Linked DNA regions of Saccharopolyspora erythraea NRRL 2338. The protein of the gene in region 2 interacts with the protein of the main gene of each other region in a pairwise test. Links are inferred from orthologs where the notes say so. Each region holds a gene or a part of one and is shown on either strand. Other genes may lie near its edges. The genes, in order: uvrB and uvrA.

The links.
Region 1: the proteins of uvrA (region 2) and uvrB interact in binary tests that used the Escherichia coli proteins (3 or more experiments, as listed by UniProt). The link is inferred for Saccharopolyspora erythraea NRRL 2338 from one-to-one orthologs.

What each region holds. Positions count from the first base shown.
Region 1 is NC_009142.1:6,056,516-6,070,693, forward strand. The notes cover bases 4,090-7,032. They hold uvrB (excinuclease ABC subunit UvrB), read right to left. Parts: upstream 6,667-7,032; coding sequence 4,513-6,666; downstream 4,090-4,512. Other genes in these bases: SACE_RS26165 (hypothetical protein), read right to left, coding at 4,090-4,254; SACE_RS26175 (SPW repeat protein), read left to right, coding at 6,960-7,032. Also shown: SACE_RS26145 (erythromycin esterase family protein), read right to left, coding at 1-1,031; SACE_RS26150 (hypothetical protein), read right to left, coding at 1,158-1,598; SACE_RS26155 (Smr/MutS family protein), read left to right, coding at 2,464-2,718; SACE_RS38445 (SHOCT domain-containing protein), read right to left, coding at 2,853-2,993; SACE_RS37955 (helix-turn-helix domain-containing protein), read right to left, coding at 3,002-3,343; more of SACE_RS26165, read right to left, coding at 3,526-4,089; more of SACE_RS26175, read left to right, coding at 7,033-7,397; SACE_RS26180 (ribonuclease FAU-1 family protein), read left to right, coding at 7,487-8,041; SACE_RS26185 (ribonuclease FAU-1 family protein), read left to right, coding at 8,221-8,700; SACE_RS26190 (PucR family transcriptional regulator), read left to right, coding at 8,860-10,377; SACE_RS26195 (polysaccharide deacetylase family protein), read right to left, coding at 10,529-11,386; SACE_RS26200 (NAD(P)/FAD-dependent oxidoreductase), read left to right, coding at 11,550-12,803; SACE_RS38450 (hypothetical protein), read left to right, coding at 12,800-12,946; coaE (dephospho-CoA kinase), read right to left, coding at 12,947-14,140. UniProt on the Escherichia coli protein: The UvrABC repair system catalyzes the recognition and processing of DNA lesions. A damage recognition complex composed of 2 UvrA and 2 UvrB subunits scans DNA for abnormalities.
Region 2 is NC_009142.1:5,940,279-5,954,966, forward strand. What follows is about bases 6,159-9,611. They hold uvrA (excinuclease ABC subunit UvrA), read right to left. Parts: upstream 9,221-9,611; coding sequence 6,359-9,220; downstream 6,159-6,358. In the rest of the region: SACE_RS25635 (cytochrome P450), read left to right, coding at 1-153; SACE_RS25640 (SRPBCC family protein), read right to left, coding at 454-909; SACE_RS25645 (ABC transporter substrate-binding protein), read left to right, coding at 1,150-3,684; SACE_RS25650 (TetR/AcrR family transcriptional regulator), read right to left, coding at 3,788-4,474; SACE_RS25655 (serine hydrolase domain-containing protein), read left to right, coding at 4,580-5,956; SACE_RS25665 (maleylpyruvate isomerase family mycothiol-dependent enzyme), read left to right, coding at 9,790-10,575; SACE_RS25670 (MBL fold metallo-hydrolase), read left to right, coding at 10,982-11,659; SACE_RS25675 (hypothetical protein), read left to right, coding at 11,638-12,060; SACE_RS25680 (hypothetical protein), read right to left, coding at 12,175-12,456; SACE_RS25685 (hypothetical protein), read right to left, coding at 12,504-13,898; SACE_RS25690 (hypothetical protein), read right to left, coding at 13,905-14,234; SACE_RS25695 (IS630 family transposase), read left to right, coding at 14,305-14,688. UniProt on the Escherichia coli protein: The UvrABC repair system catalyzes the recognition and processing of DNA lesions. UvrA is an ATPase and a DNA-binding protein. A damage recognition complex composed of 2 UvrA and 2 UvrB subunits scans DNA for abnormalities.

The DNA.
Region 1 (14,178 bases), 110 kb from region 2 along the record:
ACCGGCGAGGCCGGCACCACCTCCCACAGCAGGCTGCCGTGGTCGAAGGTCAGCGCGACCGAAACGTACTCGGCGCCGAAGTGGTCGCCGAGGTAGGTGCCGTCGGTCACCGCGGTGCGCGTGGCTCCCTGCGGGCGGTGCACCGCGGAGTGCCCCGTCCCTCCCCAGTAGACGATGCGCGCGCCGGTCACCTCGTGCCAGCGGATGATGCCGTCGGCCATCAGAGTGCTGTCGTGCTCTCCCGCGTGGTAGGCGAAGAAACCGGCGACGATGCGGGCGTTCCACTCGGCCTCGGCCTGCCCTTCGTGCGCGGGCAGCGCGCTGACGATCTGGTGGACCCGGCGGGCGCGCGCCAGCAGTCCCGCCCGGTCGTGATGGGAACGGACCCACTCGACGTGGTCGGCGACAGCGCCGTTCGGCCGCAGCTCGGCGTAGTGCCGCTCCGCTTCGGCGGAGTCCGGGCTGTGCCGGCGCACGTGGACGAGCACCGCGTCGTAGGCGTCGGCGCGCACGCGCGCGTAGTCGATGCCGACGAGACGGACGGGATCGCCGGGGTGGTCGCGGTTGTAGGCTCGCAGCCACGCCAGCGCGGACACGAACTCCTCGGTGCGCCACACGCCCCAAGCGTCGTCGAGCAGCGCTCGGACATCGCCTTCGCCGGTGCGGATGTGGTGGTCGAACTGCTGGGCCTTCGTCCAGTCCTCCTCGATCACCAGCGCGCGGAAACCCATGCGTTCGACCAGGAACCTCAGCAGGCGGAACTTGACCGCGAACAGCTCGTGGGCGAACCGCGTCGCCTCGCCGATGCCGACGACCTGGGCATCGCCGACGATGCCGCGCAACGGTTCCAGGTCGCTGAGCGGGTCGACGTCCGAAGTGCCGGTGCTGATGGGGTGGGCGCGCTCGCCGACCCAGCGCGCGACCGCGGCGCGGTCGAGCGGGGCGGGATGGTCGAGCGGGGCGGGGTGGTCGAGTGGGGCGGGGTGGTCGAGTGGGGCGGGGTGGTCGAGTGGGCTGGAGTGGTCGGTCACGGGTTCCTCCTCTGCTGCCGGTGCGCCGACGGTAGGAGCTCCAGCGGACTCGAAGTCAACACCCGACCGGTGTTCCCGGGACGGCGCACACCGCCCCGGGAACATCATTCGGAAACCGTGACCGAATCAGCCGTTCGCTGAAATCCGGCCGGAGAAAGAACCGCAACTGAGCTGGGTGCTGCCTTCGTAGTTGCACGCCTGGTAATTGATCCAGCCCGAGTCGGGAATGGAGAGGTTGTGGTCCAGGCAGGTGCCGAACCCGACGTCGGCGTGCTTGGTCTTCAGCCCGGAACTGTCGCTGCGGTAGTAGCGGGCGACCGGGTGGTGCCCGTCCGAGGCATTGTCGCAGATGTAGAGGTGTTCCCCGGTGGGGTTGAAGCACACCATCGCGCCGCCGTCCCCGGAGTAGACGGGGTAGTAGCACTCCGCCGCCGTGACGGCGTCACCGTCGCCGGACAGCACCGAGACGGTGGCGCTCGGCGCGGCTGCCCGCACCTCGCCGGTCGCCGGAGTCGCATGGGCGAGCCCCGTCCATCCCAGCACCAGGCCGAAGGCGGCAGCGCACACCGTGATTCTTCTCCTCATTCAAAACCCCCGTGTTTCCACGCGACCACCATGAATGGTGACCGATTTCTTCTCACCCTGACCCCCAGGGCAGGGATGAGATTACTCAGTTCCGGGAAAAGGAATAGCGGCGAAGAGCAGGAACACCCGAAGGTAGCGCGGTGGCGCTCCGATGGAGCAGTTCCGCTGCGTCACACGGGTTCGCCGATCACGTTCGGTGCGCTGGACGGCACGACGATGCGGACGAACGAGTTGTTTCCGGTCCGGCGAAGAGCAATCCCGGCCCGCCGCGCAACGACCGGCCCTCCGACGGCGATAGAAATGTCCACCCACCACGAGCAGTGCGGGGGCTCTTTTCGTCGGGCGTCCGCATCCGCCCGTCCGCCTTGGGCGGAAGCCACACCCGGGCTCGCCCAAGCGGGACCGAGCCCGGCGGAAGCCATCCCCGCCGGGCTCTGCTTCGATTCCTGATCACACGTGACTCCAGCGACGGGTACCGGCCAGCTGATTCAGCTGTTCCACCCCTGCCACCGGGCGAGGCCGCCGTGGCCGCTAGGGCAATTCCGGGCAACACCTCTGCCCGATCATGCGGCCGGCGTCGCGCGAGATCGCCCGCCACCGTGAAGGACCGGATCGGACAGCGCCGCATGAGCGCCCGCTGGTCCTTTTAGGATAGATTCCAAGCTGTAGGTGTCTCGCTCGGCAAAGCGGCCCGCGAGGTCTTCGGCGTAGGGCAGACCGAGCGTCCTTTACGGGCACGCTTCCCAGCGCGTTCGCGCTCGATCCGTGCACAGGGCTTGGGTCCTCGCTCGCTTCGTGCTTGGGTCCAGCGGGAGTAAAGTCAGTGAATCACATCAAGGAGAACGCGATGCCGGCGAAGCTGACCGTGGATCTTCACCCGATCTTCCGCAGCGACAGGGACATCGACAACGCGGTGCGCAACGTGATCTTCCGCGCGGCCGGCGAGAACGTCCCGCTCGTCGAGATCATTCCAGGCAAGGGTTCCGGCAAGCTCAAGAACCGCGTTCTCGCGATGCTCAAGCAGCCCCACATCAAGAAGCTGTACCGGCGGGTGGAGGTGGCCCCCGGCAACGACGGGATGGTGCTGGTGCACTTGAGGTAGGCGGCCAGGTCCCAGATCCGCGGCCGGGGCGGGGTCTGGTGCCCAAACACCTCCGCGCCCAAGCTACCCGCCGAACCCGACGCCCAACCGGTGCCGCCGGGCGCGGCCGTTCGCAGCGGCCGCGCCCGACCGTGTCAGCCCAGTTGGTCGAGCCGCTCCCGGTACTCCTTCGTGCTGATCTCGCCTCTGGCGTAGCGGTCGGCGAGAACGTCCTTGGCGCGCTGGGCGCCGGAGCGGTCGCGCTGCCGCGAGCCGCGGACGGCCAGCCAGACCACGGCGGTGATCAGGCCCGCGAGCAGCAGCAGGAAGAACAGGCCGATGATCCAGCCGGGGCCACCGCCGTGCGGCGGTCCCCAGCCTCCCGGGTGGCCGAGCAGTAACGCTTGGCGCGCTGTTCGGCGGCCACCTGGGCGGTGCTGGCCCGATACCCGTCACGGCCGGTGGTGTTGCGGTCCAGCTCCCGGCCGATGGTCGAGCGATGCCGCTTCAGCCGGCGGGCGATCTCGGCCCGGCCGTGCCCCCAGGCGTGCAGGATCGCGATCTCCTCCCGCCCCGCCAGCGACAGATACCGACCCGAGATCTCGCTCTCACGTTGCTGATCACCCCGCCAGCCTGCCGGAACCACTTCCCCCAGTCGGCGCGGACACCCCCGCGGCCTCGCTGGCCGCCTCCAGCGACCCCTGAGTTGCAACCACCCCCTGAACCCGCGGTGATACGTCAGAAAAAGATCCCGGAGCCAGAGGGCGCCTGAGGTTCCGCCACCGGACCCGCTGCGCAAGGCGAGTCCAAAAGCGAATTCAGAACCCCTCAGACCCGCTCGTCCAGCCGGTCCCGCAGCGGCTCGTAGTCGTGGCCGGGGAAGATCCGCGGGAAGACCTCCAGCATTTCCCGCAGGTCGTCGGCCACCAGATCGAACTCGTCGCATCCGCGGTCGACGTCCGCGAACAGCAGCTGCCAGCCGACCACGCCCTTGGTCACCAGCAGCGCGTCGAGGTACCCGCCGTAGTCGAGGTCGAGCCGGTACAGCTCGCTGGTGCCGTCGAAGTACCAGACCTCCGGCGAGGTGGCACCGGCCGGGAAGAGCAGCGCCGAGAGCACGCCGTCGCCGGACACCGGATGTTCGTCGAAGGGGTGCATGTGCTGGTACACCTGCGATTCCGCCTCGGTCGCGAACTCGGTCTCCAGGTAGGCGCCCGTCTGCGCCATCGCCCCGGCGAGGTGGCACACCGAGAACTCGCCCACCAGGTCGCCCGCACGCCACTTGCAGCCGACGACCTCGAAGCCCAGGAAGTGCCGCCGCAGCGCGGGATCCAGCACCACCCCGTGCTGGTCGGCGATCAGCCCGAACGCGTTCTGCGCGTCCCCGATGTCGGCGACCGGCCCCAGTTCCTCGTGCACGAGGTCCACTTCCCCGGCGCCGCGGAGCTCGTCGAGCATCGCGACGTACCGGCGCTCGTAGTCGCTGAGCTCCAGAGTGCCGTACCCCATGTCGTCCACCATCCGCGAACCCGCCGCCTCGACCGTGCACTCCCGCACGATCCCGTTCGTGGCGTAGGACGTGGGCGGTGCGGCTCGGGTTCCCGCCCAGCGCTGGGGAATCCGCGGCAGACCGGGTCTTCCGAAGCCGCAACCAGATCCCCAGTGCGGCTTCGCGGTTGCGCCGCACGGAGTTGTGCGCGGTGCTGCGCACGGAGATCCGGCGGCGCGGCGCCCAGATCCAGTACTGCATCCCGACCGAGAACGGCGTCCCGACCGAGTCGTGCGCCGCTGACGGAGCCGGCGGCGCCGACCGCCTCACTCGATGCCGGCGGCGTCCATCCCGCGCAGTTCCTTCTTCAGGTCCTGGATCTCGTCGCGCAGGCGCGCCGCCAGCTCGAACTGCAGGTCGCGGGCCGCGCTCATCATCTGGTCGTTGAGCTGCTGGACCAGGTCGGCCAGCTCGGCGCGCGGCATCGACTTGATGTCGCGGTCCTCCAGGAGGCCGGCGCTGCCCACCGCTTCGCCGCTGGGCTTCTTGCCGCGCGAGACGTTGCGGCCCGAACCGCCGACGGCCACCTCCTCGGTGTCCTCCGACTCGCTGTAGACCCGGTCGAGGATGTCGGCGATCTTCTTCCGCAGCGGCTGCGGGTCGATGCCCTTCTCCTCGTTGTAGGCGATCTGCTTCTCGCGCCGCCGGTTCGTCTCGTCGATGGCGTGCCGCATCGAGTCGGTGATCCGGTCGGCGTACATGTGCACCTGCCCGGAGACGTTCCGCGCCGCGCGGCCGATCGTCTGGATCAGACTGGTGCCGGAGCGCAGGAAACCCTCCTTGTCGGCGTCCAGGATGGACACCAGCGACACCTCGGGCAGGTCCAGGCCCTCGCGCAGCAGGTTGATGCCGACCAGCACGTCGTACTCGCCCAGCCGCAGCTGGCGCAGCAGCTCCACCCGGCGCAGCGTGTCGACCTCGGAGTGCAGGTAGCGGACCCGGATGCCGAGCTCGAGGAAGTAGTCGGTGAGGTCCTCGGCCATCTTCTTGGTCAGCGTGGTCACCAGCACCCGCTCGTCGCGCTCGGCGCGCTCGCGGATCTCGTGCACCAGGTCGTCGATCTGGCCCTCGGTCGGCTTGACCACGACCTCCGGGTCGACCAGCCCGGTCGGGCGGATGACCTGCTCGACGAACTCGCCGCCGGCCTGCCCCATCTCGTACGGGCCCGGCGTCGCCGACAGGTACACCGTCTGCCCGATCCGGTCGGCGAACTCCTCCCAGGTCAGCGGGCGGTTGTCCAGCGCGCTGGGCAGCCGGAAGCCGTGCTCGACCAGGGTCCGCTTGCGGGAGGCGTCGCCCTCGTACATGCCGCCGACCTGCGGGACGGTCACGTGCGACTCGTCGATGATCAGCAGGAAGTCGTCCGGGAAGTAGTCGAGCAGGGTCGCCGGGGCCGAACCGGCGGGCCGGTCGTCGACGTGCCGCGAGTAGTTCTCGATGCCGGAGCAGAAGCCGACCTGGCGCATCATCTCGATGTCGTACTGGGTGCGCATCCGCAGCCGCTGGGCCTCCAGCAGCTTGTTCTGCTTCTCCAGCTTGGCGAGTTGCTCGTCGAGCTCGGCCTCGATGCTGCGGATCGCCTTCTCCATCCGCTCCGGGCCCGCCACGTAGTGCGTGGCCGGGAAGATGCGCAGCTCGTCGACCTCGCGGACCACCTCGCCGGTCAGCGGGTGCAGGTAGTAGAGCCGGTCGATCTCGTCGCCGAACATCTCGATGCGCACCGCCAGCTCCTCGTAGGCGGGGATGACCTCGACGGTGTCGCCGCGCACCCGGAAGGTGCCGCGGGCGAACGCGATGTCGTTGCGCGTGTACTGCACGTCGACCAGCGCCCGCAGCAGCACGTCGCGGTCGGTCTCCCCGCCCACCTGCAGCTGGATCGAGCGGTCCAGGTACGACTGCGGCGTGCCCAGGCCGTAGATGCACGACACCGACGAGACCACCACGCAGTCGCGGCGGCTGAGCAGGTTCGACGTCGCGGAGTGGCGCAGCCGCTCGACGTCCTCGTTGATCGAGGAGTCCTTCTCGATGTAGGTGTCGGTCTGCGGGACGTAGGCCTCGGGCTGGTAGTAGTCGTAGTAGCTGACGAAGTACTCGACGGCGTTGTCCGGGAAGAACCCGCGCAGCTCGTTGGCGAACTGGGCGGCCAGCGTCTTGTTCGGCTCCAGCACCAGCGTGGGCCGCTGGACCCGCTCGATCAGCCACGCGGTGGTCGCCGACTTGCCGGTACCGGTGGCGCCGAGCAGCACCACGTCGGTCTCGCCCGAGTTGATGCGGCGCTCCAGGTCGTCGATCGCCTGCGGCTGGTCGCCCGCGGGCTGGTAGTCGCTGACCATGCGGAAGCGCCCGCCCGTGCGCGGGATGTCGCTCACGGGGCGGAACTCGGAGTGGGCCAGGACGGGGTGCTCAGTCGCGAAAGCCATAGCCTGCCGAACCAGATCTTGGGGGTGGACACTTCCCGGCGTCGCCGCCGTCGGTTGTCCACGCTACCCCCAGGCACCGACACCGCACCGATGTCGCCGCCGCGCCGCCCCAGGCGCCACACCGGTCACCGCCGCCACAGACCGCCGCCGCGCCTCCCGCAACGCAGTTGGCACTGGCGTCCCTGGTTGCCGGTGAGCCGCTGCCGAACGGCTTCCGCGGGCTGATACTGGGGTCGACCGCTCCGGCGGCTCTGCCACCGGGGACGGTCGCAGCCGCTTCTGGAGGTGGTGTGATGTCCACCAGTACACCGATCACCGGGCATCCTGACCTTGCCGAACTGCGCGCCCGCTACGACCGGGCCGCCGAGACCCCCACCGCGCAGGCCGCCGACGGGGCGATCGTCCTCGGCGGGCTGTTCATCGCCCTCTCCCCATGGATCGCCGGGTTCAGCGGGGTGGGCTCGCTGGCGATGAACAACTTCGTCACCGGCTTGGCCACGGCGGTCCTGGGCCTGTGCTTCGCGGCGGCTTTCCACCGCACGCACGGGATCGCGTGGGTCTGCCCGGTGCTGGGTCTCTGGGCGATCCTGTCGGTATTCGTCATCAGCGGGACCGCGATCACGGCCACCACCGTGCTCTGCAACGTCATCGGCGGCGCGGTCGTGCTGCTGGCGGGCCTGGCCACCATGGCCCCCTCGATGATGCCGCAGCGTGGGGGGAGGAGAGCTTGACCCCGACCGGATCGGAGGTGGCGAGTATTGTCGCAGGAAACCGGGCGCGGCGTTGGACGCGACGTCGCGCCCCTGCATAGGGTGCGGACGTGACGACCCAGCGCGACATCGCCAACCGGCTGGGGCTGCCGGTCCACCCGCCGAAGACCGAGATCTTCGACCTCGCCGCGCGCACGAACACCGATCCGAAGCAGATCGTGCGAGACGTCGACTTCTACCGCGTGGAGCCGTTCGGCCTCTACCTCGCGCGCCCGATGCCGGGCCACCCGCGGCTTCGTTACCTGCGGTCGTGGCTGCTGCCCGGACTCGGGCTGCGGATCAGCCGCTTCGACTGGCACCCCGGCCACGAGCGGGATCTGGACTTCTACCTCGACGTGGTCGGCGTCGAGCGCGGCGAGGAGAGCTGGCGCACCGTTGACCACTACCTGGACATCGAAGTCCGCGCCGGCCGCGAGGCGCGGCTGCTCGACGTCGACGAGTTCCTGGTTGCCACCAAAGCGGATCTGCTCGACGAGCCAACCGCGCGGCAGGCGCTGGAGACCGCCTGCGCCGCCGTCGAGGGACTGGCCCGGCACGGCTACGACCTGGCGGAGTGGTTGCGGCACAACGGAATCGAACTCTCCTGGCCCGGGCACCGTTCTTGAGTCTGCCGAAGCGGTGCGCACTCCCGCTACCGCCATCCCGGTGACGGAGGCGGCACGCGCGGAATCGATATCCGACGAGCTCTGAAAAGTTATGTTAAAAGTCGCTACTGTTGATCTACACCACGCTTTTTGCCATTAATCTCTGCGCCGTGGGCATGGTGGCTTCTTCTCCTCGGCTGGTGGACGTTATCGACCTGTTCAGCGCTCGGCGGTCCCATTCCTCGGGCGCCGTGATGGGACTGGACGTGTGCCGCGTAGAACCCTGGGGGCTGTCGCTGGAGTGCTCCACGCCCGAGGACCCCGCCGCAGACAGCGAGGTCACCTGGCTGCTGCCCGACCTGGGCCTCAAGCTCACCCGCCACCGCCCGCGCCGCAGGCACTCCCGCCGCGGGCCGAGCCTGCTGACCGCGGTGCACGTCGAGCGCGACACCCGCTCCTGGACCACCACCGACCTGCTGCTCGGCCTGGAGGTGCCCGACCAGGGGCCGGCGCGCATCGCCCAGTACGAGGAGTTCGCCGACGCGGTCTCCGGTGGGCTGATCCGGCTCAGCGAAGCCGATTACGCGCTGCGGACCGTGCACCGCACGCTGGAGGAGATCAGCCTGCACCGCGACCTGAACCAGTGGCTGGCCCACCGGGGCATCTTCGACATCTGGTGACCTGCTGACCCTCGCCGGGACGCGAGCCGGGGGGCGCCCACAGCCCATCGGTGGTGTCCCCGGCCCGCGCGCGGCCCGCGCGCGGAGGCGGTTAGCTTCGATGCCGAAGGGTGAGCGCGGTCCCCGCAGCGGCGGGGCCGCCGGGTAGCGGAGCACCAGATGGTCAAGCTGGACCGGTTGATCAACGTCCTCGGTGGACTGGGCGCCAGGCTCGTGTGCGCGCCGCGCAGCAGGCGGACCGAGCTGCGCTCGGTGGCGCTGCACGATCCCGCCGAACCGGCCGACCGGTCCGACGACGTGCTGCTCGCCGTCGGGGTCGACGCATCGGCGGCGGCGGAACTGCTCGCGTCCACGCGCGCCGCCGTCGTCGTCTTCCGGGCATCCGAACTCGGCGACGGGGCGCTGGCGACCGCCGGGGAGCGCGGTGTCGCGGTCGTGGTCGCGGCCCCGGAGGTGTCGTGGGGCCAGCTCGCCGGTGTCGTCTACGGCCTGGTGCTGGAGGGGCGCGAGACCGAGGCCGGACGCGGGCCGACCGACCTGTTCGCGCTCGCCGACACGCTGGCCGGGTCGGTCGGCGGGCCGGTGACCATCGAGGACCACCACTGCGGCGTGCTGGCCTACTCCAGCGAGCAGACCGGTGCCGACCCCGCCCGGCTGGAGACGATCCTCGGACGCAGGGTGCCCGAGGCGGTGCGGCGCGAGCTGGCCGCCCGAGGCGTGTTCGAGCACCTCGCGGCGTCGGACCAGCCGCTCTTCGTGGAGCCGCTGGAGGCGGGCGCGGGGCGCGGCCGAGCGGTGGCCGCCGTGCGGGCGGGCCGGGAGCTGCTCGGCTCGATCTGGGTGGAGACGCCCGCTCCGCTGGGCCCGGCGGGCGAGACCGCGCTGGTCAACGGGGCGCGCACGGCCGCGCTGCACATGCTGCGCAGTCGCGCGAGCGCGGACCTGGAACGCCAGATCGAGTCCGACCTGGTGATCGGGCTCGTCGAAGGCGACGGCGACCCCGCCGCCGAACTGAGCAGGCTGGGATTCCGGGGGGCGAGCTTCCGGGTCGTGGCGGTGCAGGCCCACGACGGCGGCGAGCACGCCGCGTCGGCGCTGCTGGCCTTCGAACGCGCGACGACCGGGTTCGGCTGGACGCGTCCGGGGCGCAGCGCCCTGTTCGCCAACACCGTCTACACGGTCCTCCCGTACGACGAGGCGGCCCGCGCCCGCGAGTGGGTGCGCACGCTGGCGCGCGACATCCCGTCCGGGATCACCGTGCTCGCCGGGATCGGCGGAGCCGCCGGACCGGGAGAGCTGGTGAGCAGCAGGCAGGAGGCCGACGAGAGCCTGGCGCTGCACGCCGCCCGCGGCGGCGCCGAGGTCGCCGTGGTCTACGACGACGACTGGCACGAGATCCTGCTCCAGCGGCTGCGCCGGGCCGCGGGCGCCGGCCGCCAGCCAGCCCGCGGCCCCGTCGCCCGGCTGCGCCGCCACGACGAGGTCCACGGGACGCACTACGCCGAGACGCTGCGCGCGTGGCTGGAGTGCCAGTCCGACCTCGCCGCGGCCGCGGCGCGCCTGGGCATCCACCCGAACACGGTCCGCAACCGGATGCGGAAGATGGCCGAGATCGTCCCGCTGGAACTGGACGACCCGGACGCCCGGCTCGCCATGATCATCGCCCTGGCTGTCTAGATTCCAAAGCAGCGAAGCCGCTTGGCCCACCCCCGCATTTTTCGCGGCGTATGGCTGGATACGTGAGAAAAAGATCCCGGAGCCAGAGGGCGCCTGAGGTTCCGCCACCCGCGCCGCCAAGCAGGATGAGTCGGTTCAACGACAGCTCAGGCTATGCCGAACGCAGGTAGTGCTCCGCGATGTCGTCGCTGGTGGTGAGCCACACGCCGGGGTGGTTCGCGACGTGCTCCAGCGCCTGGTCCAGGTACTTGGCCCGGAAGGGCTGGCCGATGACGAAGGGATGCAGGGCCAGCGCCATCACCCGGCCGCTGCCCGCCGCGTCGGCGTGGAGCTGCTCGAGCTGGTCCTCCACGATCCGCACGAAGTCCGGCCCGCTGAGGCTCTTGCCCACGAACAGGCTGATGTCGTTCAGCTCGATGGCGTAGGGGACGCTGAGCATCCCCGGTGCGTTCAGCCGGTACGGCTGGTCGTCGTTGGTCCAGTCGAGGACGTAGCTCAGGCCGAGCTCGGCCAGCAGCGACGGCGTCTGGAAGCTCTCGGTGAGCCCCGGTCCCATCCACCCGCGCGGCCGGCGACCGGTCGCCTTCTCGATGGTGCCGACGACCTCGCCCAGGTAGGCGCGTTCCTCGTCGGCTGGCAGGTCGGCCTGGAACGTGGAGTTGTTCTTGCCGTGGGCCAGCCACGCCCAGTCGCGGGCCAGCCCGGCCTCGACGATCTGCGGGTACCGCTCGACCACGTCGGAGTTGAGCAGCGCGCTCGCGCGCATCCCGTGCCGGTCGAGGCTGTCGACCAGCCGCCACAGGCCCATCCGAGGCCCGTAGTCGCGCCATCCGTAGTTCAGCGGGTCCGGCACCAGCCGCGCGGTGCCCTCGAAGATGCTCGTCGCCGGGCGGTCGACCCGGTAGTGCTCGATGTTCACGCCCACGTAGAAGGCGACCCGCGCACCACCCGGCCAGTGGATCGGCTCCCGCTCCACGATCGGGCTGTAGCCGAAGAGTTCGTTGTCCATGGCACCCACGGTGAAACATTCACACAGATGTGAAGGTCAAGCGCGAACCCGGAGACGGTGCGGTTCGGCCAATCTGAGCCGCTCGAATTGTGCGAAATCCACAGCGACTTCGCCGCCAGCCGGAGCCATGCTCGTCGCTGTCGGAGCAGGAGAGGTGGAGGACATGCGCGAGGACGGGATGGACCGGGCCCCGGAGAAGGTCGTCGTGGTCGGTGCCGGTGTGGTCGGGCTGTCGACGGCGTGGTTCCTGCGGGAGCACGGCGTCGAGGTGTCGGTCGTGGACCGGCGGGCGGTCGCCGCCGGTGCTTCCTGGGGCAACGCCGGATACGTCTCCCCCGGGTTCACCGTCCCGCTGCCCGAACCCGGCGTCCTGCGCTACGGGCTGCGCTCGCTGACCGACCGCGACGCGCCGCTGTACGTGCCCGCATCAGCCGACGCCGGGCTCTGGTCGTTTCTCGCCCGGTTCGCCCGCCACTGCACGGCGCGCGCATGGCGCCGGTCGATGGAAGCCTTCGCACCGCTCAACGCCGCCTGCCTCGGAGCGTTCGACGAGCTGGCCCGGGGCGGTGTGCGGGCTCGCGCGGTGCCCGCCCCGATCACCGCCGCGTTCGAGCGGCGCGAGCAGGTCGCCGAGCTGCGCCACGAGTTCGAGAAGATCCGGCAGGCCGGGCAGGACGTCGAGTTCAGCGAGCCGGACATCGCCGAGGTCGACGTGCCCCAGCTGTCCTCGCGCATCGAGGCGGTGCTGCGGCTGGAAGGGCAGCGCTTCGTCGACCCCGGCGAGTTCACGCGCGCCCTCGCTCGCGGTGCCGAAGCGCGCGGGGCGAGCATCCGCACCGGTTTCGCCGTGCGCGACGTGTTCCGCAGCGGCTCGCGGCTCGTCGTCAGGAGCGAACAGCACGACGGGATCACCGCCGACGCCGTGGTGCTGGCGACGGGCGCGTGGCTGTCGCCGCTGGCCCGCGGGTTCGGCGTCCGCAGGCAGGTGCGCGCGGGGCGCGGCTACTCCTTCACCGTCCCGACCGAGCATCCCGTTCCCGGGCCGGTCTACCTGCCCGCCGTGCGCGTCGCCTGCACGCCCTACCAGGGCGCGATGCGGGTCGCCGGGACCATGGAGTTCCGCGACCCCGACGCACCGCCGGAGCCGGCTCGCATCGAGGCGATCGTGCGCTCGGCCCGTCCGCTGCTGCGCGGCGTCGACTGGAGCGCTCGCCAGGACGAGTGGGTGGGGCCGCGGCCGGTGACCTCCGACGGGCTCCCGCTCGTCGGCGCCACCCGCATGCCGGGCGTCTTCGTCGCGGGCGGGCACGGCATGTGGGGTCTGACGCTGGGGCCCGTCACGGGGCAGCTGCTGTCGGAGCAGATCGTGTGCGGCAAGCAGCCCGCCGCGCTGCGACCGCTCGACCCGCTGCGATGAGCACCGACGAGATCTCGGTGGACGAGCGGGAGGAACTGGACTGGCTGCGCCGGGAGAACCGGCTGCTGCGGGTCGAGAGGGACATCCTGCTCAAGATCGCCACCGAGTACACCCTCGAACGCGCGGAGCCGCCCCGGCGCTGATCACACCGCGGGCGGTTCCCACCCGGTGCGCGACGCCCATTCCTCCGCCCGCGGCAGCGCGTCGGCGAACCACGGCTCCTTCGCCTCGGTGTAGGCATCGGGGTTGGAAGCGTGTCGTTGCGCGGCCTCGCGCTTGATCCGCAGGTACTCCTCGCGGGCATCGTCGTCAGCGCGCAGCCAGTCGCGGAACAGCAGCGCGTAGCGCCAGCCGGGGCCGCCCGCGACACGCACGTGCAAGTTGGCGTAGCGGCCGGGGTCGGCTGAGACGTGCACGCGCTTGGCCCACTGCCCCGGGGCGGGCGCGACCGGGTGGGGGTTGTCGCCGCGGATCTCGGGCACCACCGGGAAACCGGCCCGCGCCAGCGGCTCGGCGAGCCCGTCGGCGGCGGCCATCGAGCGGACGGTGAGCTGGAGGTCGACGACGTCCTTGGCGGGCAGGTCCGGCACCGACGTCGACCCGACGTGGTCGGCCCGCACCACGGCGTCCCCGGCCGCGCGCTCCACGCGGGCGAGCAGGCGCCGCGCGGTGCGCGGCCACTCCGGGTCCGGCTCGACCAGGACCGGCGACCGCTCGGGCGGCCGGGTCCGCAGCCGCACGTTCGCCTCGAAAGGCACCAGCCGGTCCGCCCACAGCGCGTCGACCGCGGCGTGCACGTCGTCGACCGCCCCGCTGTTGTCCAGCCACACGTCGGCCGCTTCGCGGCGCTGGTCCTCGGTGGCCTGCGCGCGGATGCGGGCCCTGGCGTCGGACTCCTCGAGGCCGCGGTCGACCAGCCGCCGCACCCGGTCCTCGACCGGCGCGTCGACGATGACCACCAGGTGGTAGCTCGGCGCGTAACCGAGCTCCACCAGCAGCGGCACGTCGTGCACGACGATCGCGTCCTCGGCGGCCTGCTCCATCAGCTCGGCGGTCCGGGCACCGACCCTCGGGTGCACGATCGCGTTCAGCGCCGCGCGGGCCTCGTCGTCGCCGAAGACCCGACGCGCCATCGCGGGCCTGTCGAGCGCTCCGTCGGCGTCCAGGACGTCGCTGCCGAACCGCTCCACCACCGCGGCCAGCCCGTCGCTGCCCGGCGCCACCACTTCCCTGGCGAGCACGTCGGAGTCGATGACGACGGCGCCGAGATCGGCCAGCCGCTTCGCCACCGTGGACTTGCCCGATCCGATCCCGCCGCTGAGTCCCACGCGCAACACCCGGCCCATCTTGCCAGCCGCCCTCCGCACCGGCGCCG
Region 2 (14,688 bases):
TTCTGCATCGGAGCTTCGCTGGCCCGGCTGGAGGCCGCGGCCGCGTTGTCCGCCCTGCTGCACCGCGATGTCGCTCTCGCCTCGGAACAGCTGGTCCACCAGAAGAACGTTGTCATCCGCGGGTATGAGGAGGTACCCGTGGTTCTGAGATGAGTGTCAGCGCCTCGGCGTTGACGTCGATAGGACGTCCTCGGCGGCCTCCGACAGGGCATTCGCGGTTGTTGAGCTCGTGATCCGAAAGAGATCCGCTGCCCGCCTCACGGCAGGGCAGCGGATCTCTTTCGCGACTCGATCGTATTGGTCCAGGACGACCAGGTCAGCGTGGAAGCCCCCGCGCCGGCCCGCCCCCCTATGCCGTACTCCATACCCGCCACGAACCTTTGGCCCGCTGGACCAGCGCATGTCCCGCCTGCCATCGCGGAATCCCGTTACACAGGAGGAACCAACGAAGCTCTACCAACCCGCGTCGCCGGTCTCGACGTAGGACTTGAGCCTGCGCAGGGCCTTCTCGATCGACTTGCGGTTGTTGGCGAACAGCGGAATCCGCCCAACGACACCGGGAATCGGCACCCTCGAGTAGTCGAAAGTCTCGGTGACCTTCGTGCTGGACCCGCCGACCGGTTCCAGCTCGTAGCGCCAGCGGTGCGGGCCGAAGTGCTTCCAGGCGATCCGGCGGTTCTCCTCGTATTCCACGACGGTGTTGCTGATGCGGTAGCGCAAGCCCAGCTTCATCCGCATGCCGAACTTCGAGCCCAGCACCAGGCGGTCCGGGCCGCTGATGCCTTCGCGAAGGGTGCCGGAACCGTCGATGAGCGGGTGCTTGCGCGGGTCGGCCAGGAGGGCGAACACGTCCTCCGGTTTCGCGTCCACGACAACGCTGCTGGAGACCGAGTGGTGGTTCTGCGCCATGCGCCGACCCTACGCCGGAGTAACCGACCGCTGCCGTGAGGCGACGCACACCCCCGCGCGTGCCCGTGTGCCCGGCGGACAGTCGGGTGCATCGGATCCGCCGGTCGCAGCAAGGCCGTGGCGACCCGGGCGGTCGTCGGCACCGAAGCCTGCTCGGTTTCCGGCGGTATCCATACCGATCCCTTACCCCGTGCGGGTACTGTCCGGTCTTTACGTGTTCGCCGTCACCTGGGGGTCGCGATGTCGGAAACGCAGGCGGGCAGCGGCATGTCGGCCGCGGACCTGCTTCGCCTCGTCGGGCCGCGATGGGTCCGCCCGCGCAGGCTCGGCCGCATCCCCGACCAGCCGATCGTGCACGCCGTGCGCGAGACCGCCCCGGGCATGCTGGCCGACCAGCTCTCCGACCACCTCGCCACGATCGTCCCGCACGCCGAGCTGCACGTCGGCGACGCCGCCCGCGGCACCGAACGGGAGCGGTCGGTGCAGGTCCGGACGCTGCTGGACACCGCCGTCCTCGGACTGCGAGAGCACGACTCCTGGCCGCGCATCGGACGTCTCCAGTTCCCCCGCTACGCGCTGACGAGCTGGCTGCTCAAGCAGAACCTGCGCCCGGCGGAGCTGAACCACGCCCCGCACAGCAACATCCGCGACCTGCTGCACGACTTCCTCAACAGCAGGCGCAGGCCCGGGCGGGGCAAGCAGAACGCGCGGGAGGCGGCGGCCTGGACGTCGATGACCGAGCAGCTTCCGTGGTACCTGTTCCTGCTGTCGCTGGTGGCGTTCCCGTTCTACTACGCGCTGTGGGTCCGCCGGGGCAAGGTGCCGCGCTGGTTCCTGCGCCAGCAGTACCTGGCGCCGCGCGAGTCGGCCGACTTCCCCAGCTTCGTCCGCCGCCTGATCACCACGCCCTCGGAGCGGGAAAGCGCCGAGCAGGTCCGCAGGCTGCTGGTGCACGCCTTCCTCAGCGACCTCTCCGACTCGCACTCGCGCCGGCTGTGGCGCTGGCGCTGGGTGCCCAAGGACTGCTATCCGGTGCTGCTGCTGAAGGATCTGCGGCCCGGCACGATCGGCGAGACCCTCGTGCGTCTGGTCAACAACGTCCGCAACGAGACCGGCGCCCGCGACCCGCTGCTGGTGGTGGCCACCGGCGAGCAGCCGCTGGAGGACGGCGAGACGCCCAGGGCTCCGGTCACCCTGGAGCAGTGGGAGCGCGACCTGCAGGCGGCGCGGCGCAAGCGTTCGCCCACCGCCTGGTACGTGCCGCTGCGGATCGCCGACGAACCCGCCGACGCCCTCGACTACGACCGCTTCGGCGCGCTGGGACGCGCGCACCTGCCGCTGAAGCGCTCCAAGCTGGTGCGCCGCACGCCGCTGCTGCTGGTGCTCCTGCTGCTCGTCGGCTCCACCGCCGGTTACGCCGGCTACCTCCGGACCCACTGCGGGCAGTGGTGGCCGTACCAGAACTCCGACATCGGCGAGGTCGACGGCGAATGCATCGGGGTTTCCGACACCACCAGCACCTCCCGCTTCTTCTCCGCGCACGACGCGCGCATGGTGGCGGCGCAGGAGAAGATCGCCGAGCAGAACGAGGAGGCCGAGCGGCGCTGGGAGGACCAGCCGAACCTGCCGCACCCCACCGTCGTCTACTTCAGCACCTTCCCCAGCTCCGACGACGATCCGCCGACGCTGGCCGGCATCGCCGACGAGCTGGACGGAGTCGCGGTGATGCAGCGGGAGTCGCTGGGGCGCAACGTGCTCATGAAGGTGGTGCTGGCCAACGGCGGGCTGCGGATGAAGCACGGGCCGCGGGTCGCCGCCGACGTCGCGGAGCTGGTCGGACGCGACGACTCGGTGGTGGCGGTGGCCGGGCTCGGCGGGAGCTGGCAGGCGACCGTGGACACGATCGAGGCGCTGGAAGCCGAGGGGGTGCCGATGGTCGGCACCACGATCTCCGCCGACCTGCTGTCCGAGTCGAGCCCGCTGTTCTACCAGGTGGCCCCATCCAACGCCTGGGAGGCGAAGGTCGTGGCCAACTACATCGCCGCCGGGCCGGTCGACCCGCGCACCGGGGCGCCGAGGCGGCCGGACAACGTCCTGATCTACTCCAACCCGCGCGACCTCTACAGCCACGACCTCGCCCAGCTCACCGCGGGCGAGCTGCGGGCGCGCGGCATCGAGCCGATGCCGGACAGCGACCGGATCCCGTGCGGCAAGCAGAACCTGGTGTTCTTCGCCGGGCGGGCCAACGACCTGGCGACGTTCCTGACGAAGATGCCGCCCGAGTGCGGGAAACCGGAGAACTACCCGCAACTGCTGGCCGGTGACGACACCAGCAAGCTCGTGCTCGACGACGCGATGGACGACCACGAGGGCGTCGTGCTCGACCACGTGTCCTTCACCGGCCGCAGCGCGTGGGACCCGCAGAGCCAGCAGGGCACGCCGCTGCGCGGACGCGGACTGCTGGCCCGCGACGCGCTGGAGGTCATCGCGCTGGCGGTGCAGACGATCACCGGCATGGACGGGGACAACCCGGCGCCCACCCAGCGCACGCCGGTCACCGGCGGCACGGTGTGGCGGGGCATCGGCAAGGCGCCGTTCGTCGGCTCCAGCGGGACCATCGACTACGGGGCGGGCGGGCAGATCCCGGTGGACAAGTCGATCTCGATCCTGCGCGTCACCGGCGGGGCGGGCACCCCGCCCGAGGACGAACTGGTCTGCGGCCGCTTCCAGCGCGACCCGGTCGCCCACCGCGACCCCCGCTGCCCCGTGCCGTGAGCCGTCGCGGGCTGTGCCGTGAGCCGTCGCGGCCTCGGACCGGATGCCTCGAACTCGGCTGCGGGCAGGCGGTTTCCGGTGAGGTGCAAGCGGCCTGGACGGTTCACCCGTCGCCGCGCTCGGCGAGGCGGGCCTCGAAGCCGTCGAGGATGGAGCGCAGACCGAACTCGAAGGTGTTGTCGGGTGCCGCGGCGTAGTTGACGGCGGCAGGGGTGCCGATGCGCTCGCGCAGGCGCGGGAACTGCTCGGCGATCTCCGCGCTGCGGGCCATGGTCTCGGCGAGCCGCTGTTCGGCGTTGCCCCCGTCGCGGTTCAGCCGCCGGGTCAGCGAGACCTGCGCCGCGGGCCCGAGGGCGCTGCCGAGCACGAAGATCAGCACGGTGGCCGCCGCGCGGTCGGCGTCGTCGGGGGCGAAACCGGCCTTCTCGTAGATGGCGAGGGTGTGCTCGTCGCGGCGGGCCTTCGCCGGCCCGGAGAGCAGATAGCTGCCGAACGCCTGCCCGAGCCAGGGGTGCCGGACGAGCATCGCGTGCGTGCTCGTGGCCACGGCCGTCGCGGCGGACCGCCAGTCCGCGGAGTCCGGATCGGGCAGCTCCACCTCGTCCCAGATCGCATCGCCCGCGAGCTGGACCAGCTGCTCCTTGGTCGCGATGTGCCAGTAGATCGCCGTGGCCGCGACGCCGAGCCGTTTGCCCAGGCTGCGCATGTTGAGCCCGTCCAGTCCCTCGTCGTCGAGCAGTGCGATCGCGGCGCGCACGATCTGGTCTGCGGTCAGCGTGTCTCGCGGCATGACCGAAAGCCTAGTTGAACAATGTTCAGGGCATTGCTTGAACTTTGTTCAAGAAGGGTCTATGTTCTCCCTTGTACTTAGTTCAGTCGCTCGGAGGGGGACCCGATGACACAGCGCGAGCTGGCCGGTGCGGTCGAGGCGGCCGCGACGGAGTTCGGCATCCCCGGCGTCGCCGCCGGGGTGTGGGCGGACGGCCGGGAGATCCGCGCGTCCCACGGCATCACCAGCGTCGACAACCCGCGCCCGGTCGACGAGACCACGCTGTTCCACCTGGCGTCGGTGACGAAGACGTTCACGGCGACCGCGCTGGTGCGCCTGGCCGCCGAAGGGAAGGTGGAGCTGGCGGCACCGGTGCTCCACTACGTCCCCGAGCTGCGGCTCAGCGACGAGCGCGCCGCCGCGAAGATCACGGTGTGGCACCTGCTCAACCACACCTCGGGACTGGACTGGAACGTCGTCGAAGCCGGTGACGAGGCCGACTCGCTTGCCGGGTTCGTCGCCAGGATGGCCGGACTGCCGATGATCGGCGAGCCCGGCGAACGCGCCTCTTACAGCCAGGCCGCCTACAACCTGGCAGGGCTGGTCGTCGAGAAGGTCACGGGCCTGCCCTTCGAGAAGGCCGTTGCCTCTTTGGTGCTGGAGCCGGTCGGGCTGACCAACACGTTCTTCGACCTCGACGACGTCGTGGTCCGGTCGTTCGCCGTCGGGCACAACCGCGGCGACGACGGGGAGCTGCGGTTCGCGCGGCCGTGGAAGGCGTGGCGAGCCGGCGCCCGCGGCAACGACCCCGGCGGGGGCATCGTGTCGTCGGTGGGCGACCTGCTGCGCTGGGCCCGCTTCCACCTCGGCACCGGAGACGGCGTGCTGCCCGCCGATGCGCTGCACCGCATGCGGGAGCAGACGGTCGCGCTGCGGGCGAGCTCCCTGGGCGACGGCGTCGGGATCTGCTGGTTCCTGCGCGACGTCGGCGGCGTGCGCACCATCGGGCACGGCGGATCGGGCAACGGCCAGTTCGCCGAGCTGCTCATCGTGCCCGAACGGGACTTCGCCGTCGTCTCGCTGTCCAACGCCGGACCGGACGGCCACCCGTGCAACCGGGCAGTCGTCCGGTGGGCGCTGGAGCACTACCTCGGGGTGGTGGATCGGGACCCGCAGCCGGTGCCGCACGACGACACCCGGGCTCGGGAGGTCGCCGGACGCTACGAGAACGACGCCATGTACCTCGACATCGCCACCGACGGCTCCCGGCTCACTCTCGGCGTCGGGATCAGGCCGGAGATCCGCCACGCCTCGGACGTCGAGATGGCCCCGGACTACCCGCCGGCCGCCGTCGGTTTCCTGCCCGGCGACGGCGACGAGTACATCGTCACCGAGGGCGGCCTGCAGGGGGAGCGCGGCTACTTCACCCGCGACGGCAGCGGCGCGGTCGTGGGCGCGGACCTCGGGGGCAGGCTTTTCGGCCGCGTCCCCGCCGCACGCTGACCAGGTCGGGCCTACTGCCCGCGCCGCTCGGCCGCCCACCTGACCAGCCGGGCCAACCACCCACGCCGCCTGACGGGCCGGACCGGTTGCGGCGCACTCGGCAGCCCGCCTGACCAGGCCAAACCCACCGCCCACGCCGCTCGGCCACCGTCTGACCAGCCTGACCGACCACCGCGCCGCCCGCCGCCCACCTGACCAGCCTGACCGACCACCGCGCCGCTTGCCGCCCACCTGACCACGCCAGACCGACCGCCGCGGCCCGCCTGACCAGACCGGACCGACGCCGCTCGCCCGGCACCCCGCCTGACCTGGCGCGGCCTGACCAGGCGGGATCGCCGCTGTGGGAGAACCGGCGCCGGGTCAGCCCTCGGCGCGGACCAGCCTCGGAACCGGTCCGGGACCTCAGCCCTCGGCGAGGATCGGCGCCAGGAACCGGCCGGTGTAGCTGTCCTCGACCTCGGCGACCTCCTCCGGAGTGCCCTCCGCGATCAGCTCGCCGCCGCCGTTACCGCCCTCCGGTCCCATGTCCAGCACCCAGTCCGCGGTCTTGATGACGTCGAGGTTGTGCTCGATGACGATCACCGTGTTGCCCTTGTCCACCAGGCTGTTGACCACGCCGAGCAGCTTGCGGATGTCCTCGAAGTGCAGACCCGTCGTCGGCTCGTCGAGGATGTAGACCGTCTTGCCCGTCGAGCGCTTCTGCAGCTCGCTGGCCAGCTTCACCCGCTGCGCCTCACCGCCGGACAGCGTCGGCGCGGGCTGCCCGAGCCGGACGTAGCCGAGGCCGACGTCAACCAGCGTCCGCAGGTGACGGTGGATGGCGTTGATCGGCTTGAAGAACTCCGCGGCCTCCTCGATCGGCAGGTCCAGGACCTCGGCGATCGTCTTGCCCTTGTAGTGCACCTCCAGGGTCTCCCGGTTGTACCGGGCGCCCTTGCACACCTCGCACGGCACGTAGACGTCGGGCAGGAAGTTCATCTCGATCTTCAGCGTGCCGTCGCCCGCGCACGCCTCGCACCGGCCGCCCTTGACGTTGAAGGAGAACCGGCCCGGCTGGTAGCCGCGCACCTTGGCCTCGGTGGTCGCCGCGAACAGCTTGCGGATGTGGTCGAAGACTCCGGTGTAGGTCGCCGGGTTCGACCGCGGGGTCCGCCCGATCGGCGACTGGTCGACCTGCACCAGCTTGTCGACGTTGCCCAGCCCGTTGACGCGGGTGTGCCTGCCGGGGACCTGGCGCGCGCCGTTGAGCTTGTTCGCCAGCACCGACGCGAGGATGTCGTTGACCAGCGTGGACTTGCCCGAGCCGGACACCCCGGTCACCGCCACCAGGCAGCCCAGCGGGAACGACACGTCGATGCGGTGCAGGTTGTGCTCGCGGGCGCCGACGACGGTGAGCTGGCGCTTGGGGTCGTTGCGCCGCCGGGTCTCCGGCAGCGGGATGTGCTTGCGCCGCGCGAGGTAGTCGCCGGTGATCGACGCCTCGTTGTCGAGCAGTTCCTTGTACGGGCCGCTGTGCACGACCTGACCGCCGTGCTCACCCGCGCCGGGACCGATGTCGACGATCCAGTCGGCGCTGCGCACGGTGTCCTCGTCGTGCTCGACGACGATCAGCGTGTTGCCGAGGTCGCGCAGCCTGCTCAGCGTCTCCAGCAGCCGGTGGTTGTCGCGCTGGTGCAGGCCGATCGAGGGCTCGTCGAGCACGTAGAGCACGCCGACCAGTCCCGAACCGATCTGGGTGGCCAGCCGGATGCGCTGCGCCTCACCACCGGAGAGCGTGCCCGCGGCGCGGTCCAGCGACAGGTAGTCCAGGCCGACGTCGAGCAGGAAACCCAGCCTCGCCTGCACCTCCTTGAGCACCCGCCCGGCGATCATCTCCTCGCGCGGGCCGAGCACCAGCCCGTTCAGGAAGTCCGCGCACTCGCGCACGCTGAGCGCGCTGACCTCGGCGATGGACATCTCGCCGGTCTCGGCGCCCTCCATCGTCACCGCGAGGATCTCGGGCTTGAGGCGGGTGCCGTCGCACGCCGGGCACGGCACGTCGCGCATGTAGCCCTCGTACTTCTCGCGCGCGTAGTCGGACTCGGTCTGCTCCAGCCTGCGTTCCAGGAACGGGATGACGCCCTCGTAGTTGGCGTAGTAGGAGCGGGTGCGGCCGTAGCGGTTCTTGTAGCGCACGTGGACCTGGTCGTTGGTGCCGTGCAGCACCGCCTTCTTGACCTTGGTCGGCAGCCGGTTCCACGGGGTGTCCATCCGGAAGCCGATCGCCTCCGACAGCGAGGTCAGCAGCCGGGTGAAGTACTCGGCGGTGTGCCCGCCCGCCCACGGCGCGATCGCGCCTTCCTCCAGCGACAGCTCCTCGTCGGGCACGACCAGCTCCGGGTCGACCTCCTTGCGGATGCCCAGGCCGGCGCAGTCCGGGCAGGCGCCGTAGGGGGAGTTGAAGGAGAACGAGCGCGGCTCCAGCTCGTCGACTCCCAGCGGATGTCCGTTGGGGCAGGCCAGGTTCTCGGAGAACTTGCGCTCGCGGTGGGGGTCGTTCTCCTCGGCGTCGACGAACTCCAGCAGCACCAGGCCGTCGGCCAGCCGCAGCGCGGTCTCGACCGAGTCGGTCAGCCGCTGCTTGGCGGTGGGCTTGACGGTGAGCCGGTCGATCACGACCTCGATGTCGTGCTTCTCCTGCTTCTTCAGCTTCGGCGGGTTCTCCAGCGGGTGCACGACGCCGTCGACCCGGGCGCGGGCGTAGCCCTGCGACTGCAGCTTCTCGAAGAGGTCGACGTACTCGCCCTTGCGGCTGCGCACCACCGGGGCCAGCACCTGGAACTTGGTGCGCTCCGGCATCGCCAGCACCTGGTCGACGATCTGCTGCGGGGTCTGCTTGCTGATCGCCTCGCCGCACACCGGGCAGTGCGGCTTGCCCGCGCGGGCGTAGAGCAGCCGCAGGTAGTCGTAGACCTCGGTGATGGTGCCCACCGTGGACCGCGGGTTGCGGCTGGTCGACTTCTGGTCGATGGAAACCGCCGGCGACAGGCCCTCGATGAAGTCGACGTCGGGCTTGTCCATCTGCCCGAGGAACTGCCGGGCGTAGGCGGACAGCGACTCGACGTAGCGTCGCTGCCCCTCGGCGAAGATCGTGTCGAAAGCCAGGCTCGACTTCCCGGAGCCGGACAGCCCGGTGAACACGATCAGGCTGTCCCGGGGCAGATCGAGGTCGATCCCGCGCAGGTTGTGCTCACGGGCGCCGCGGACGACAAGGCGGTCAGCCACTGCAATCCCTTCGAAGTTCTCGCCGGGTCGGGTGCGACCCCCCGGCGGTGCGGGCCCGGTGTCGGGCGGGCCCGGGTGTGGGCAGGAGGCGGTGCCGGCCCCAACGGGTCAGCGAGCACGTCCCGGGCGAGACACCGGCGTCGGGCACCGCGGTGGTGCACCGGAGTGGTGCACCGACCAGTGCACCGTGGTGCACCGCGTTGGTGCGCCGGTTGGCCCACCGTGCCGGTGCACCGGTTTGGTCCACCGTGCCGGTGCACCGGTTTGGTGCACCGCGGTCGGCGCCGGGGTGAAACGCCTGCAGGACGTCGCACATCAATGCTATTCGGGGGCACCGACAGTCTCGGATCGCGTCCGGTCCACCACCGCGTGACCTGTGTCCACTGTCACTCGCTGTCACCTGAACGAGTGACTGGCCGTGAGGACGGCGTCACCGCGCCGGGGCCTCGTCCGACAATACGCAAAATTACCCCGGAATGGGCACTGTCGGCCTCGGCGCCATCGCATCTACTCTCGAAACCTCACCGGCGTGCAGCACCGGCAATCCCCTTTTGAAGCGAGGACGACCCATGGCTGACATCGCTCTCGGGGCCGGCGACCGTAGCAACATCGACAGCACCACCGGCGCCGCGCAGCTAGCCCACCGGACCTCGGTCGCACTGGCCGCCATCGAGCAGGCCGGCGACCGCTTCATGGAGACCGCCAGGAGCCTCGACGAGCTGTCGATCCACGGGCCGAGCCTGCTGCCGGGGTGGACCCGGGCGCACGTCATATCGCACGTGGCGCGCAACGCCGACGGGTTCCTGAACCTGCTGCGGTGGGCGCGCACGGGCGTCGAGCACCCCATGTACGCCAGCGCGTCGGACCGCGACGCCGACATCGAAGAGGGCGCGGTGCGCGGCAGGCAGCTGCTGCTGGAGGATCTCGCGGCGTCGTGCGAGCGCTTCGCCCGCGCCGCCTGCGAGCTGCCGGTGTGGGCCTGGACCGCGGAGGTCCTGGACTGGGCGGGCGACCCGATCCCGGCGCACGGCGTGCTGCGCGGGCGCCTGCTGGAGCTGTGGGTGCACCTGGTCGACCTCGACCACGGCTTCGGGTTCGACGACATCCCGCGCCCCGACGTCGAGGAGATCCTCGAGGACGTCGTCCAGCAGTTCGGCGGCAGGCACGACGTGCCCGCGCTCACCGTCGTGGTCGACTTCGACGGGCGGGAGCGCAGCTGGGAGCTGCGCGGGACGACGTCGCGGCCCAGCCAGGTGCACGGCGACCCCGGCGCGATGCTGGGATGGCTGCTCGGACGCACCAGCGGCGAGCGGCTCACCGGCGACCCCCTGCCGACCCTGCCGCCCTGGCTCTGAGGGTCGGGGGCTCGGGCGTTCTGCGTTCTCCCGCAACGGAAGTGCGCGATCGTCCCATTCGCAACACCCGTAGCTTCCGGCTCGGGCTGCCGGGCCGGGGCTGTTGATCCAGCGCGCACGCCTTTGTTCGCTGCGCACGCCTTTGTTCGCTGCACGGGCCGTGGTCTGCTGCACGGGCCGTGGTCGTCGGCTGCATGGGCAGTCGTCGGCTGCATGGGCCGCTGTCCCCGCCGCCTGGAAGGTGTCCGGTGCCTGGGCCGCGTCCGCTCCCTGCCCGCCGCCTGGGACGTCGTCCGCCGCCTGGGTTGCCGCCCACTGCATGGGCGGGGGCGGATGATCCCCCGCACAGGGGCCTCACCCACGGCTGATGTGAGCCGCGCCTCCCCGGGCCGTTAGGCTCGCTGGCGTGGAGCCACGAGGACAGTACACGGGACACGTCGAGGCCGGCGGCGCTCCGGCCCGGCGCGAGCTGGACGAGCTGACCATCACCAAGATGTCCGTCGGCCCGATGGACAACAACGCCTACCTGCTGGTCTGCCGCAGGACCGGCGACGCGTTGCTGATCGACGCGGCGAACGACTCCGAGCGGCTGGCCGACCTGCTCGGCCACGACGACCAGCGCCCCCGCCTGCGCACGATCGTCACCACCCACCGCCACGGCGACCACTGGCAGGCGCTGGGTGCGGTCGCGGGCCAGACCGGCGCCTACACCATGGCCCACCCGGCCGACGCCTCGGAGCTGCCGGTGCCGCCGGACCGCCTGGTCGAGCACGGCGAGACGATCCAGGTCGGCGAGGCCGCGCTGGAGGTCATCCACCTGCGCGGGCACACGCCGGGTTCGATCGCCCTGCTCTACCGCGACCCGGCCGGTCACCCGCATCTGTTCACCGGCGACTCGCTGTTCCCGGGCGGGGTCGGCAAGACCACGTCGCCGGAGGACTTCCGCTCCCTGATCGACGACGTCGAGACCCGCGTCTTCGCCGAGCTGCCCGACGACACCTGGTTCTACCCGGGGCACGGCGACGACTCCACCCTCGGTGCCGAGCGCCCCAAGCTCGCCGAGTGGCGCGAGCGCGGCTGGTGACCGACCTCGCCGGCCGCGTCGCCGCCGAAGTCGAGCGGCAGCACCGCCTGCTCGCACGCTGGCTGGGGACCGAGTGCGACTCGTCGGTCATCGACGAACTGCGCGAGTCGCACTCGCCCGGCTTCACCATGACCACCGTGGAAGGCGCGGCCCTCGCCGCCGAGGACCTCTTCAGCGACCTGGCCGAATCCCGCAACACCACGCCTGGCCTGGAGATCGCCGTGAGCGACATCGAGCTCGTGACGTCCTCGCCCGACCTCGCGGTGGTGCGCTTCCGCGAAACCCACCGCCACCACGGCAGAACCACCCAGCGCCGCACCACCGCCGTCCTCCGCCAGGACCCAGCCGCCCCCAACGGCTTCCGCTGGCAGCACGTCCACGAAACCACCATCAGGTTCTGACTTTCGGGTCCTGGGTAGGAGAATCCCGCGAAGGAGCACCGGTGCCTGGCCGGCTACTCCTCGACCCTGGCGGCAAGCGCAAGAAGCCTCTCGTCGCCGTCTCGGCCAGGTCGATCAGGACGGGTAGGCGATGTCCATCGAACCGAACCGCGCAATCGCGGCCAGCAGCAGCACCATCGGTGGCAGGAACCACCACCAGGACAACCAGCGACGGGCAACGGGCAGGGTTCGAAGCAGTCCGCCCAGCACAGCGAGCAGACCACCGGCGAAGGAACTCACCTGGATGGCGGTGAGCACGTCGTCGTCCCATGGTCCGCGCGGGCTCATCAGGAACGACGAGGCAACGGCGTAGAGCGTGACGAGGTCCAGCACGAGGCAGAGAACCGCGCTGATCACCGTGGCGGCAACGCGTCGCTTCGGTCGTCGGCTCGGTGAGGTCGCCGTCACTGCAATGCCTTCCGTGCTTCGGGCAGATGCTGCACCAGGGTTTTACCGTACGCTGCGGCGTCGGGGTTGGTGTTCCAGTTCGGCCCGCCGTTGTAGCGCGCCCCGATCTCGGCGTACATCTCCTTGCGCTGCTCGTCGGTCATCTTTTCCGGCGGGACATCGGCGTATCCGCTCTGCGCCTTGAGATCGGCCAAGTGCTGCGCGCTGATCAGGACGTTGGTCCGGGGATCCTCGGCGGCGGCCCTGATCTCGTCTCGCTGCTCGTCGGTGAGGTGTTCCGGGTCGTAACCCAGCACCTCGGCCGCCCGACGGGTTTGGATGGACAGCGGGCCGTAGGAGACATCGTCCGGTGAACCACCAAGACGGCTCGGCAGGTTCTCGGGAGTTACCGGGAGCCAGCCGTCCTCGGCCATGTCCCGACCGGTCTGGGCCAGGTCGTCCCACACCCGGCCTTTGCCGCCGACCTCCTGCCACGCGATTCCCGCGACCAGTTCCGGGGGAAGTCCCGTTTCCTCGGCAGCAGCGTTGATCGCCGCCTTGTTGTCGTGGATCCACTGCCTGCGGAAATCGTCGGAGTTCTCGGTTAGGAAGTAAGAGGTGGTCGTGCCTTCAGGCAGACCCGCTGCGATCTCCTGGAAGCGTTTGAGCGTCGGGCTCACCTTCGCGTTCGGGTCCGATGCCTGCACGTCGCTCTTCGGACCGCTGCCAGGCAACGCGACGTTGTCGTCGCCCCTGGCCTCGCCCGCTTCCTTGGTCACTTCGTCGACGCCGGCGATGATGGCCGCCGCGTCCTTGGAGTTCGCGCGGAAGTCGGGCAGGGCTTCGTAGCCGTCGCCTAGCTCGGCCAGGCACGCCCGGCGCGCGTTCTCCTCGATCGTCTTCGCCTTCTCGAACGAGCTCTTGGTCTGTTCGTAGAACCGTTCGGCGTTGGCACGGATGGAGTCGACATCCATGCCCAGTTCCGCGATCCAGTCGAAGAATCCCGTGGTCGCGCGGATGTCCTCCCACTGGCGCATCGGTTCGGCTTCCTGCGCGGTCCGGGTAACGGCGTCGGCAACCTTGCCGATCTCGTCAGCGAGCTTCCGCTCGGTGGCCTTGCCTTCGCGCATGATGCGCTGGGCCTCCCCCAGCTTGGGCGAGTAGTCGGTCAGTGCACGACCGGCTTTGGCGAACGCCGTGCTCAGCGCGTCGACCAGCCCGCTGACGTCGTCGAGGCGGGCGTCGTACTGCTCACGACCACCGCCCTGCCACCGGGTCTCGTCCTTGGCCCGCCGCACGGACGGCTTGACCGACTCCAGCAGGTTGTGCATCCGCCGGAACTCGTCGCCATTGCGCATCACCAGTTCAGGTGCTGCTTCTTCGAGGAACTCGACGTCGGCGTAGTAGGCCATTTCCGATCACCGCTTTCCCGGCGGTACGAAGACGCCGGAGGTCAGGAACCTTTCCAACTCGTCCCGGACGTGGCCGTCGACGGTGACGTGCTCCTCCCCGACGGCCCTGAGCTTGGTCGCCAGCGCGCCAAGCAGCGCGACGAGATCGCGGCACTGATCGGCGGCGAAGTTGGTGAACTTCTCGACTTCCCCGCCGACAGCGGGGTGCGCTCTGGGCGGGCGCGCCATGGTGGCGGTGTCGCCGTCGAGCCGTCCTTCCTGAAGCAGGCCGGCCTGCTCAGCAAGCAAGTGCGAGTTTCCATCGATGGAGTCGGGATCAACGAAGAAGCCGGTCATGAACGTCCTCCTCCCCACGCGGCGTCCGAAACTAGTGTCCTGAGTTGGAAGTTTGTTGTATGTTTTGGTGATGGGTCGTAGAGGTCCGCGTTTGCCCGATTTGGCGTTGACGGACGCTGAACGGGAGACGCTTCAGAGGTGGGCGCGTCGCCCGAAAACCGCGCAGGCGTTGGCGTTGCGGGCACGGATCGTGCTCGCCTGCGCCGAGGGAGTGTCCAACATGGACGTATCGCGGCAGTTGCAGATTTCCCCTCCGACGGTGACGAAGTGGCGCCGCCGCTTTGTCGCTGATCGCCTGGAGGGATTGTCGGACGAGCCCCGGCCGGGTGCCCCGCGCACGATCACTGACCAACAGGTCGAAACCGTGATCGCCAAGACACTGGAGGAGGCGCCGCCGAACGAGGACTCGCATTGGTCGACTCGTTCGATGGCGAACGCGGTCGGGATGTCGCAG